One region of the Streptomyces sp. NPDC000880 genome, then DNA from elsewhere that is predicted to be linked to it. Evidence: riboswitches for the same ligand, from Rfam matches in the RefSeq annotation. Region 1 holds a riboswitch; the other holds the start of a gene.

Region 1 (4,724 bases):
TCGCCAAGACGATCTCCAGCGGCATCGTCACCGAGGACGGCATCACACCAGAGGTCATCTTCGCGGCGCTCGTCGGCGCCATCCTGTGGAACCTGATGACTTGGCTGATCGGTCTGCCGTCCAGCTCTTCGCACGCCCTCATGGGCGGACTGATCGGCGCCACCATCGCCTCCGTCGGCGTCGGCGGAGTCAACGGCGGAACCGTCGTCACCAAGGTGCTGATCCCCGCGATCGCCGCCCCGCTGGTCGCCGGCATCGCCGCGTTCCTGGCCTCCCGGCTGACGTACAGGATCGGCAGGAACGCCGACGAGAAGGCCACCGCGAAGGGCTACCGCGCCGGCCAGATCACCTCGGCGGGCCTGGTCTCCCTGGCCCACGGCACCAACGACGCACAGAAGACCATGGGCATCATCACGCTGGCGCTCGTCGCCGGCGGCGTGCTCTCCCCCGGCTCCAACCCTCCGCTGTGGGTCATCCTCGCCGCCGGTCTCGCGATCGCGCTGGGCACCTACCTCGGCGGCTGGCGCATCATCCGCACCATGGGCAAGGGCCTGACCGACCTCCAGCCGCAGCAGGGCTTCGCCGCCCAGACCAGCGCGGCCAGCGTCATCCTCGCCTCCTCCAACCTCGGCTTCTCGCTGTCGACCACGCACTCCTGCTCCGGCGCCGTGATGGGCGCGGGGCTCGGCCGCAAGGGCGGCGTGGTCCGCTGGTCCACCGCCACCCGGATGTTCGTCGCCTGGGGCCTGACCCTGCCGGCCGCCGGTCTGGTCGCCGCGGGCTCGGAGTTCGTGACCAAGCAGGGCGACTGGGGTGTCGCCGCCGTCGCGGCCTTCCTGATCGGCGCCTGCGCCGCCATCTGGTTCGTCTCCCGCCGCCAGGTGGTCGACCACACCAATGTCAACGACGTGGCCGGCGACGCCGAGCCCGCCGGTGCTGTGACAGCCGCCGTCGCGGCCGTCAGCCCGCCGCCGGCCGGCACGCCCGCGCAGGACTTCAAGACGACCATCCCGGCTCAGCCCCACGCGGCCGACTCCGAGCCGACGACGCAGCCGGCCACGGTGTAAGGACAGATCAGCATGAACATCGACTGGGCAGCACTCGGCTCCGTCTTCGGCGTGAGCCTCGTCGCCACCGTCGCCCTGGTGGGCCTGTTCACCCTGGGCGTCGTGGGCCTGACCAAGCAGGAGTCGGCGACCGCAGGGGGCGGCGGCTCCGCGGTCCTGGCGCGCACGGGCGCGTACGCCTGCTTCGCACTCTGCGCGGCGGCCGTGGCGTACGGGATCTATCTGATCGTCGTCTGACGGCGGCTCACTCAGCACCACTGAGCACAAGGCCGGGCCGGGTACCCCTTCGGGTGACCCGGCCCGGCGCTCTGCTGGGCCTTCGATGTGGGGCTCGGCACACTGTCCCACCGCAGGTCAAAGGCGAGTTGACGGGCGTTCCCGCACGTGGTGGACTGCCGAAGCCATCTACGGCGGCAGAAGAGGAAGCCGGTGCGAATCCGGCGCGGTCCCGCCACTGTCACCGGGGAGCACTCCCCCGGAAGCCAGGAACTCTCACCGCCGATCACGTCGAACCAGGGCGCGGACACCCTGAGTGAGGACATATCGCCATGCGCGGCTGCGGTTCAGTTCCTGCTGTGAGTACGAGGGCCCTTCCAGGCGAAATGTCGGCCTGAACCCATGCGTGCCGACCGCACTTTCGCGTACGGCGCTGCCGCCGGCCTGGTCGGCGACCTGCTGCTCGGCGACCCTCGCCGGGGGCATCCGGTCGCCGCGTTCGGACGGGCGGCGGGCGCCGTCGAGCGTGTTCTGTGGCGCGACCACCGTGGCTGGGGCGCGCTGCACACCGCCGTGTGCGCCGGGGGCGCCGCGGCTGCCGCCGCGCTCCTCGCCCGCGGGATACAGGGCCGCTCCGCCGCGTCCGTCGCGCTGACCGCCGCCGCCACCTGGGCCGTCGTCGGCGGCACATCGCTGGGCCGTGAGGCGCGGGCCGTCGGCGGCGCGCTCGCCGCCGGGGACGTGGAGGTGGCGAGGGAGCGGCTGCCGCATCTGTGCGGTCGAGACCCGCAGAGCCTGGACGAGCAGCAGATCGCCCGCGCCGTCGTGGAATCCGTCGCGGAGAACACCTCCGACGCGGTGGTGGGCGCGCTGGTCTGGGGAGCCCTCGCGGGTGTGCCGGGTCTGGTGGGTTTCCGGGCGGTCAACACGCTGGACGCGATGGTCGGCCACAAGTCGCGCAGATACCGTCGGTTCGGCTGGGCCTCGGCGCGCCTCGACGATGTGGCCGGCTGGCCGGGCGCCCGGCTCACCGCGGGTCTGGCGGTGCTCGCCGGCCAGGACCCGCGCGGAGCCGTACGGACATGGCGGGACGACGCGAAGAAGCATCCGAGTCCGAACGCGGGCCCGGTGGAGGCGGCGTTCGCTGGGGCGCTCGGCGTACGGCTGGGCGGAACCCTCTCGTACGGCGGACGCGTCGAGCACCGTCCCGTACTCAACGGCACGGGCCGCCCGGTGCAGTTCGGCGACATCGAACGTGCCGTGCGGCTCTCGCGCCGCGTCGGCTGGCTGACACTGGCGGCCTGCGCGGCGGGCCGCGTGGCGGGGCACGCGCTGCGCGTGCGGCGCGCCGGAAAGGGGCGAGGATGAGCAGGCGGAAGGCCGGGGGGCTGCTGGTCGCCGGAACCACCTCCGACGCGGGCAAGAGCGTCGTCACGGCCGGGATCTGCCGGTGGCTCGTACGGCAGGGAGTGAAGGTCGCGCCCTTCAAGGGGCAGAACATGTCGCTCAATTCGTTCGTGACGCGCGAAGGCGCGGAGATCGGGCGGGCGCAGGCCATGCAGGCGCAGGCCGCGCGCGTGGAGCCGACCGCACTGATGAACCCGGTGCTGCTCAAGCCGGGCAGCGACCGCTCCAGCCAGGTCGTGCTGATGGGCAGGCCGGTCGGCGAGCTGAGTGCCCGCGGTTACCACGGCGGGCGGCAGGAAGCCCTGCTGAGTACGGTCGTGGAGTGCCTGGAAGAGCTGCGGGGCACGTATGAGGCCGTGATCTGCGAGGGGGCGGGCAGTCCGGCCGAGATCAATCTGCGGCGTACGGACATCGTGAACATGGGCATCGCACGGGCCGCACAGCTCCCGGTGCTGGTCGTCGGAGACATCGACCGCGGCGGCGTCTTCGCCTCCTTCTTCGGTACGACGGCGCTGCTCGGCGCCGAGGACCAGGCGCTGGTCGCGGGCTACTTGGTCAATAAGTTCCGGGGCGATGTGTCGTTGCTCGAGCCGGGCCTGCAGATGCTGCACGGGCTGACCGGGCGGCACACGTACGGAGTGCTGCCCTTCGCGCACGGCCTCGGCATCGACGAGGAGGACGGGCTGCACGTCTCTCTGCGCGGCGCGGTACGGGAGTCGGTGGTCGCGCCGCCCGTCGGCGAGGACGTGCTGCGCGTCGCCGTGTGCGCGCTGCCGCTGATGTCGAACTTCACCGACGTGGACGCCCTGGCCGCCGAACCAGGCGTCGTCGTGCGGTTCGTGGACCGGTCCGAGGAACTCGTCGACGCCGACCTGGTGGTCGTGCCGGGCACCCGTGGGACTGTGCGCGCCCTGGAGTGGCTGCGCGAGCGGGGCCTCGCGGACGCGCTGAAGCGGCGAGCGGCCGAGGGCAGGCCCGTACTGGGCATCTGCGGCGGCTTCCAGCTGCTCGGCGAGCACATCGACGACGAGGTCGAGTCACGGGCCGGCCGTGTCCCGGGCCTCGGCCTGCTGCCCGTACGCATCCGGTTCGCCGTCGACAAGACACTGGCCAGGCCCGTCGGCGAGGCGCTCGGCGAAGCCGTGGAGGGTTACGAGATCCACCACGGCGTCGCCGAAGTGCTCGGCGGCGACACGTTCATCTCTGATGGCGACAGAAACAGTCTGGACGGCTGCCGGGTCGGCTCCGTATGGGGCACGCACTGGCACGGGTCGCTCGAGAGCGACGGCTTCCGGCGCGCTTTCCTGCGCGAGGTGGCCGCGGCCGCGGGACGGCGCTTCGTACCCGCGCCGGACACCTGTTTCGGCGCGCTGCGCGAGGAGCAGCTGGACCGACTCGGCGACCTGATCGAGGAACACGCGGACACGGATGCGCTGCTGCGGCTCATCGAGTCGGGCGCACCGTCAGGACTTCCCTTCATTCCACCCGGAGCACCCGGAGCACCCCAAACAATCGGAGCGCCCGAATGAGCACCGTGCTGTTGCTGTCCACCGCCGACACGGATCTGCTGGCGGCCCGGGCCTCCGGCGCGCCGTACCGGATCGGCAACCCGACCCGTATCGATGTGGCGCAGGAGCTGCCCGCACTCGTCGCGGGCGCGTCCGTCGCGGTCGTACGGCTGCTCGGCGGCAAGCGGGCCTGGGAGGACGGGCTCGCCGCGCTGCGCGCGTCCGGCGTCCCGACGGTGCTGCTGGGCGGAGAGGCCGTGCCCGACGCGGAGTTGATGGCCGAGTCGTCGGTGCCCGCCGGTGTGGTCGCGGAGGCGCTGCGCTATCTCGTCGAGGGCGGCCCCGGCAACCTGGCGGAGCTGGCCCGGTTCCTCTCCGACACCGTGCTGCTGACCGGCCATGGCTTCGCGGAGCCACAGAAGATGCCCGAGTGGGGCGTGCACGGCACGCGCGCGTACATCGAGGGGCGTCCGAGTGTCGGCGTGCTCTTCTACCGGGCCCACCAGCTCTCCGGGAACACCGCCTT
Region 2 (4,724 bases), on a different contig from region 1:
GATCATCTACATCCCGATCAAGCTGGGCGGGTTCGACCACGTCTTCGCGACGGCGGGCGACGCCTTCGCGCAGATCAACCCGGCGACGGACAAGCCGCGCGGCGCACTGGTGCCGGGCGATATGGGCCAGTGGGGTTACGCGACGCTGGCACTGGGCTCGGCGCTCGCGCTCTTCATGTATCCGCACTCGATCACGGCGACGCTCTCTTCGAGCAGCCGTAACGTGATCCGCCGCAACGCCACGATCCTGCCGCTGTATTCGCTGATGCTGGGTCTGCTGGCGCTGCTCGGCTTCATGGCGATCGCGGCGGGCATCAAGGTGGACAACGCGCAGTTGGCGATTCCGCAGCTGTTCGAGACGATGTTCCCGGACTGGTTCGCGGGTGTCGCCTTCGCGGCGATCGGCATCGGCGCGCTGGTGCCGGCGGCGATCATGTCGATCGCGGCGGCGAATCTGTTCACGCGGAACATATACAAGGACTTCATCAGGCCGGACGCGACGCCCGCGCAGGAGACCAAGGTCTCCAAGCTGGTCTCGCTGCTGGTGAAGGTGGGCGCGCTGGTCTTCGTCCTGACGATGGACAAGACGGTGGCGATCAACTTCCAGCTTCTCGGCGGCATCTGGATCCTCCAGACATTGCCGGCGCTGGTGGGCGGCCTGTTCACGCGCTGGTTCCACCGCTGGGCGCTGCTGGCGGGCTGGGCGGTCGGCATGATCTACGGCACGGCGGCCGCGTACGGAGTGGCGAGCCCGACCCAGAAGCACTTCGGGGGCTCGTCGGCAGAGATCCCGGGTATCGGCGAGATCGGCTACATCGGCCTGACGGCGTTCGTGCTGAACGCCGTGGTGACGGTGGTCCTGACGTTCGTGCTGCGGGCGGCGAAGGCGCCGGAGGGCGTCGACGAGACGAGCCCGTCGGACTACACGGCGGACGCGGGCGACCCGGGTGTACAGGTGGAGCTGCCGAAGGCCACCGCGGGCGCCGGTCACTGAGACCGACCCGGTCACCGGGCCTCACCCGGTCGAGGGCCGTCGCGCTTCCCACGGGAGAACGCGGCGGCCCTCGCCGTACCTGCGAAAGAATGTGCGCATGAGACGTCGCGCGCGTTTGTCGCTTGTGCTGCTCACCCTCGCCCTTGCCGGCTGCGGGACGGAGGCAGCGGTCAACAGCGGCACTCGGGGCAGCGACGGTACGGGGAGCACCAGCGGTCCCGTGCCCGAGCGGTCCGAGCTTGAGGCGCGCGCCCGCGCGCTGCAGACCCTGCCCGAGCATGTGTATGTGACGCGGTCCGACGGCTTCGAGCTGGCGCGGCAGTCTGTGGGTGTCATCGGCGGCGACGGCTTCTCGGCCACGTATGTCTCGAAGACCGGTGGGCAGATCACGCTCCTGGTCGACCGGGGCGAGGTGGACGAGGCGAACTGCGCCGGACTCCCGATGGGGTCGGCCACGGGCGCGGTCGGACCGGCCGGCGCACCCTGCGCGAAGGACGGCAAGGGCTGGTACCGCACCTCGGACAGCGGCCATGAGTACGTCCGTACGGAGAACGGTCTGCGGATCCAGATCAGCGCCGGCACTCAGGTGGAGCGCGACGTCCTGCGCGAGGCCGCCGAGGCGGCCCACCTCGCCGACGACCGTGAGCTGGACGAGGTCCTGCCCCCGGCCGGGGACGTCGGCGGACAAACGCCCGTCGAGCGCGGCGACCTGCCCCCGGCCGGCGACGGCGCCCCCAACAATGAGGTGGGCGTGAGCGGCTGACCCGGTCCACACTGCGCCCATGGACATCACCATCAGGGCAGTGCGGCCGAAGGAGTACACCGAGCTGGGCGAGATCACCGCCCATGCCTATCTGGGCGACGGGCTGCTGCACTTCGGCGAGGACGATTCGTATCTGCATGTGCTGCGGGATGTGGCGCGGCGGGCCGCCGAGGCCGAGGTGCTCGTCGCCGTCGACGGTCGCGGCCGCCTGCTGGGTGGCGTGACCTTTGTCTCGGGCGGCGGGGAGTGGGCCGATATCGCCCGCTGTGGCGAGGCCGAGTTCCGGATGCTCGCAGTCGCCGAGCAGGCCCGTGGACGGGGTGCCGGCGAGGCCCTTGTGCGGGCGTGCGTCGAACGCGCCCGAAGCGTCGAGGGGTGCCGGCGGCTCGTGCTGTCGACGCAGCACGGCATGCTCGCCGCCCACCGGATCTACGAGCGGATGGGCTTCGTCCGTACGCCCGACCGGGACTGGGAGCCCGTCCCCGGGATCACCCTGCTGACCTACGCGTTGGAGCTGTAGCCCGCTACGACACAACATGTGGGGGGTGCCGCATCCAGCGGCCCCCACATGTATGCTCATGCTCGCTGTCGCCGCAGGGGAATCCGGTGGGAATCCGGAACTGTCCCGCAACGGTGTGCTGTGGTGCGCTTTGTCGTACCCACCAGTCCGAAGACCTGCCGACGGTGCATCCGGCTCGACCGAACCGGGTGCCGAGACATCCGGGCCTCGCGGTTGGGTCGGTGGATGCCGTGCGGTGTGCTGCCATTTTCCGGGTACGTACGCCCCCGCGGCCCTCCCCTCCCCCGCCGGCCCAGAGCCGAGCGAGGGAGAGCACCACGTGACCATCGCGCCAGCCGATCCGGCTTCAGGCATCGCAGAGCATGCTGTCGACGGCCCCGGGACCGCGCTTCTGCGGACCCTGACCGATCTCACCGCCGATCTGCCGGACACTGACCCGGGACGCGTCGCCGCCGCCGCGCTGCGCGGCCGCAACGCCCGGTCGGACGCGGCCGAGTTGCGCAGCCTCGCCACCGACGCCGCCGCGGGGCTGATCTCCGAGGACCCGGCCTACTCCCGGCTCGCCGCCCGCCTGCTGACCCGTCACATCGCGGACGAGGCCGCCGGACAGGGCGCGGTGTCCTTCTCCGCTTCGGTCGCGGTCGGCCACCGGGAGGGCCTGATCGCCGACCGCACGGCCGAGTTCGTCACGCTCCACGCCGCCCGTCTCGACGCTCTGATGGACCAGGACGCCGACGACCGTTTCGGCTACTTCGGGCTGCGCACCCTCTACAGCCGCTATCTGCTCCGGCACCCCCTCACCCGCCAGGTGATCGAGACCCCGCAGCACTTCATGCTGCGCGTCGCCTGCGGACTGGCCGAGGACACCTCCGCGCGCGCCCTGGACGAAGTCGCGGCGCTGTACGGGCTGATGAGCCGCCTCGACTACCTCCCCTCGTCGCCCACCCTCTTCAACTCCGGCACCCGCCACCCGCAGATGTCCTCGTGCTATCTGCTGGACTCCCCGATGGACGAGCTCGACTCGATCTACAGCCGCTACCACCAGGTCGCGCGCCTCTCCAAGCACGCGGGCGGCATCGGCCTCTCCTACTCCCGCATCCGCGCCCGCGGTTCACTGATCCGCGGCACCAACGGCCACTCCAACGGCATCGTGCCGTTCCTGAAGACCCTCGACGCCTCGGTCGCGGCCGTGAACCAGGGCGGCCGGCGCAAGGGCGCCGCCGCGATCTACCTGGAGACCTGGCACGCGGACATCGAGGAGTTCCTGGAGCTGCGCGACAACACCGGTGAGGACGCGCGGCGTACGCACAACCTCAACCTCGCGCACTGGATCCCGGACGAGTTCATGCGCCGCGTCGAGGCCGACGCCGACTGGTCGCTGTTCTCACCTTCCGATGTGCCGGATCTGGTCGACCTGTGGGGCGACGAGTTCGACGCGGCGTACCGCGAGGCGGAGGCCGGGGGACTCGCCCGCAGGACCATCCCCGCGCGGGAGTTGTACGGCCGGATGATGCGTACGCTCGCCCAGACCGGCAACGGCTGGATGACCTTCAAGGACGCCTCCAACCGCACCGCGAACCAGACGGCGGAGCCGGGCCACACGGTCCACTCCTCGAACCTGTGCACCGAGATCCTGGAGGTGACGGACGACGGGGAGACGGCCGTCTGCAACCTCGGCTCGGTCAACCTCGGTTCGTTCGTGCTCGCGTCGGGAGACATCGACTGGGAGCGGCTGGACGAGACCGTCCGTACCGCCGTGACCTTCCTCGACCGGGTCGTCGACATCAACTTCTACCCGACCGAGCAGGCAGGCCGCTCCAACGCCAAGTGGCGTCCGGTGGGCCTGGGTGCGATGGGTCTGCAGGACGTCTTCTTCAAGCTCCGCCTCCCCTTCGACTCGCCCGAGGCGAAGGCGCTGTCCACGAAGATCGCCGAGCGGATCATGCTCGCCGCCTACGAGGCGTCCTGCGACCTCGCCGAGCGCAACGGCCCGCTGCCCGCCTGGTCCCAGACCCGCGCGGCCCGTGGCATGCTGCACCCCGACCACTACGACGTGGCGCTCAACTGGCCGGAGCGCTGGGACGCGCTGCGCACCCGCGTCGCCGAGAGCGGCATGCGCAACTCCCTCCTCCTCGCCATCGCGCCGACCGCGACCATCGCCTCGATCGCGGGGGTGTACGAGTGCATCGAGCCTCAGGTCTCCAACCTCTTCAAGCGCGAGACGCTGAGCGGTGAGTTCCTCCAGGTCAACGCCTACCTGGTGGAGGAGCTGAAGAAGCTCGGCGTGTGGGACGCGCAGACCCGTGAGGCGCTGCGCGAGTCCAGCGGCTCGGTGCAGGGCTTCAGCTGGATCCCGGCCGACGTCCGCGCGCTGTACCGCACGGCGTGGGAGATCCCGCAGCGCGGCCTGATCGACATGGCCGCCTCGCGCACCCCCTTCTTGGACC

The links. A riboswitch is a leader RNA that binds a small molecule or an ion and turns the genes downstream of it on or off. The one in region 1 is predicted to bind cobalamin.
Region 2: it holds a riboswitch for cobalamin, as region 1 does, so the genes downstream of both, ACWDO5_RS24945 (ribonucleoside-diphosphate reductase subunit alpha) here and ACWDO5_RS28625 (cobalamin biosynthesis protein) in region 1, are expected to answer to the same signal.

Annotation. Positions count from the first base shown of each region.
Region 1 is NZ_JBSFMS010000118.1:13,819-18,542, reverse strand. Features, by position in the region: gene ACWDO5_RS28635 (anion permease) at 1-1,067, shown strand, start outside; gene ACWDO5_RS28630 (hypothetical protein) at 1,080-1,304, shown strand; cobalamin riboswitch at 1,439-1,581, shown strand; gene ACWDO5_RS28625 (cobalamin biosynthesis protein) at 1,686-2,651, shown strand; gene ACWDO5_RS28620 (cobyric acid synthase) at 2,648-4,219, shown strand; gene cobN (cobaltochelatase subunit CobN) at 4,216-4,724, shown strand, end outside.
Region 2 is NZ_JBSFMS010000089.1:20,638-25,361, reverse strand. Features, by position in the region: gene mctP (monocarboxylate uptake permease MctP) at 1-994, shown strand, start outside; gene ACWDO5_RS24955 (hypothetical protein) at 1,092-1,757, shown strand; gene ACWDO5_RS24950 (GNAT family N-acetyltransferase) at 1,777-2,277, shown strand; cobalamin riboswitch at 2,330-2,454, shown strand; gene ACWDO5_RS24945 (ribonucleoside-diphosphate reductase subunit alpha) at 2,597-4,724, shown strand, end outside.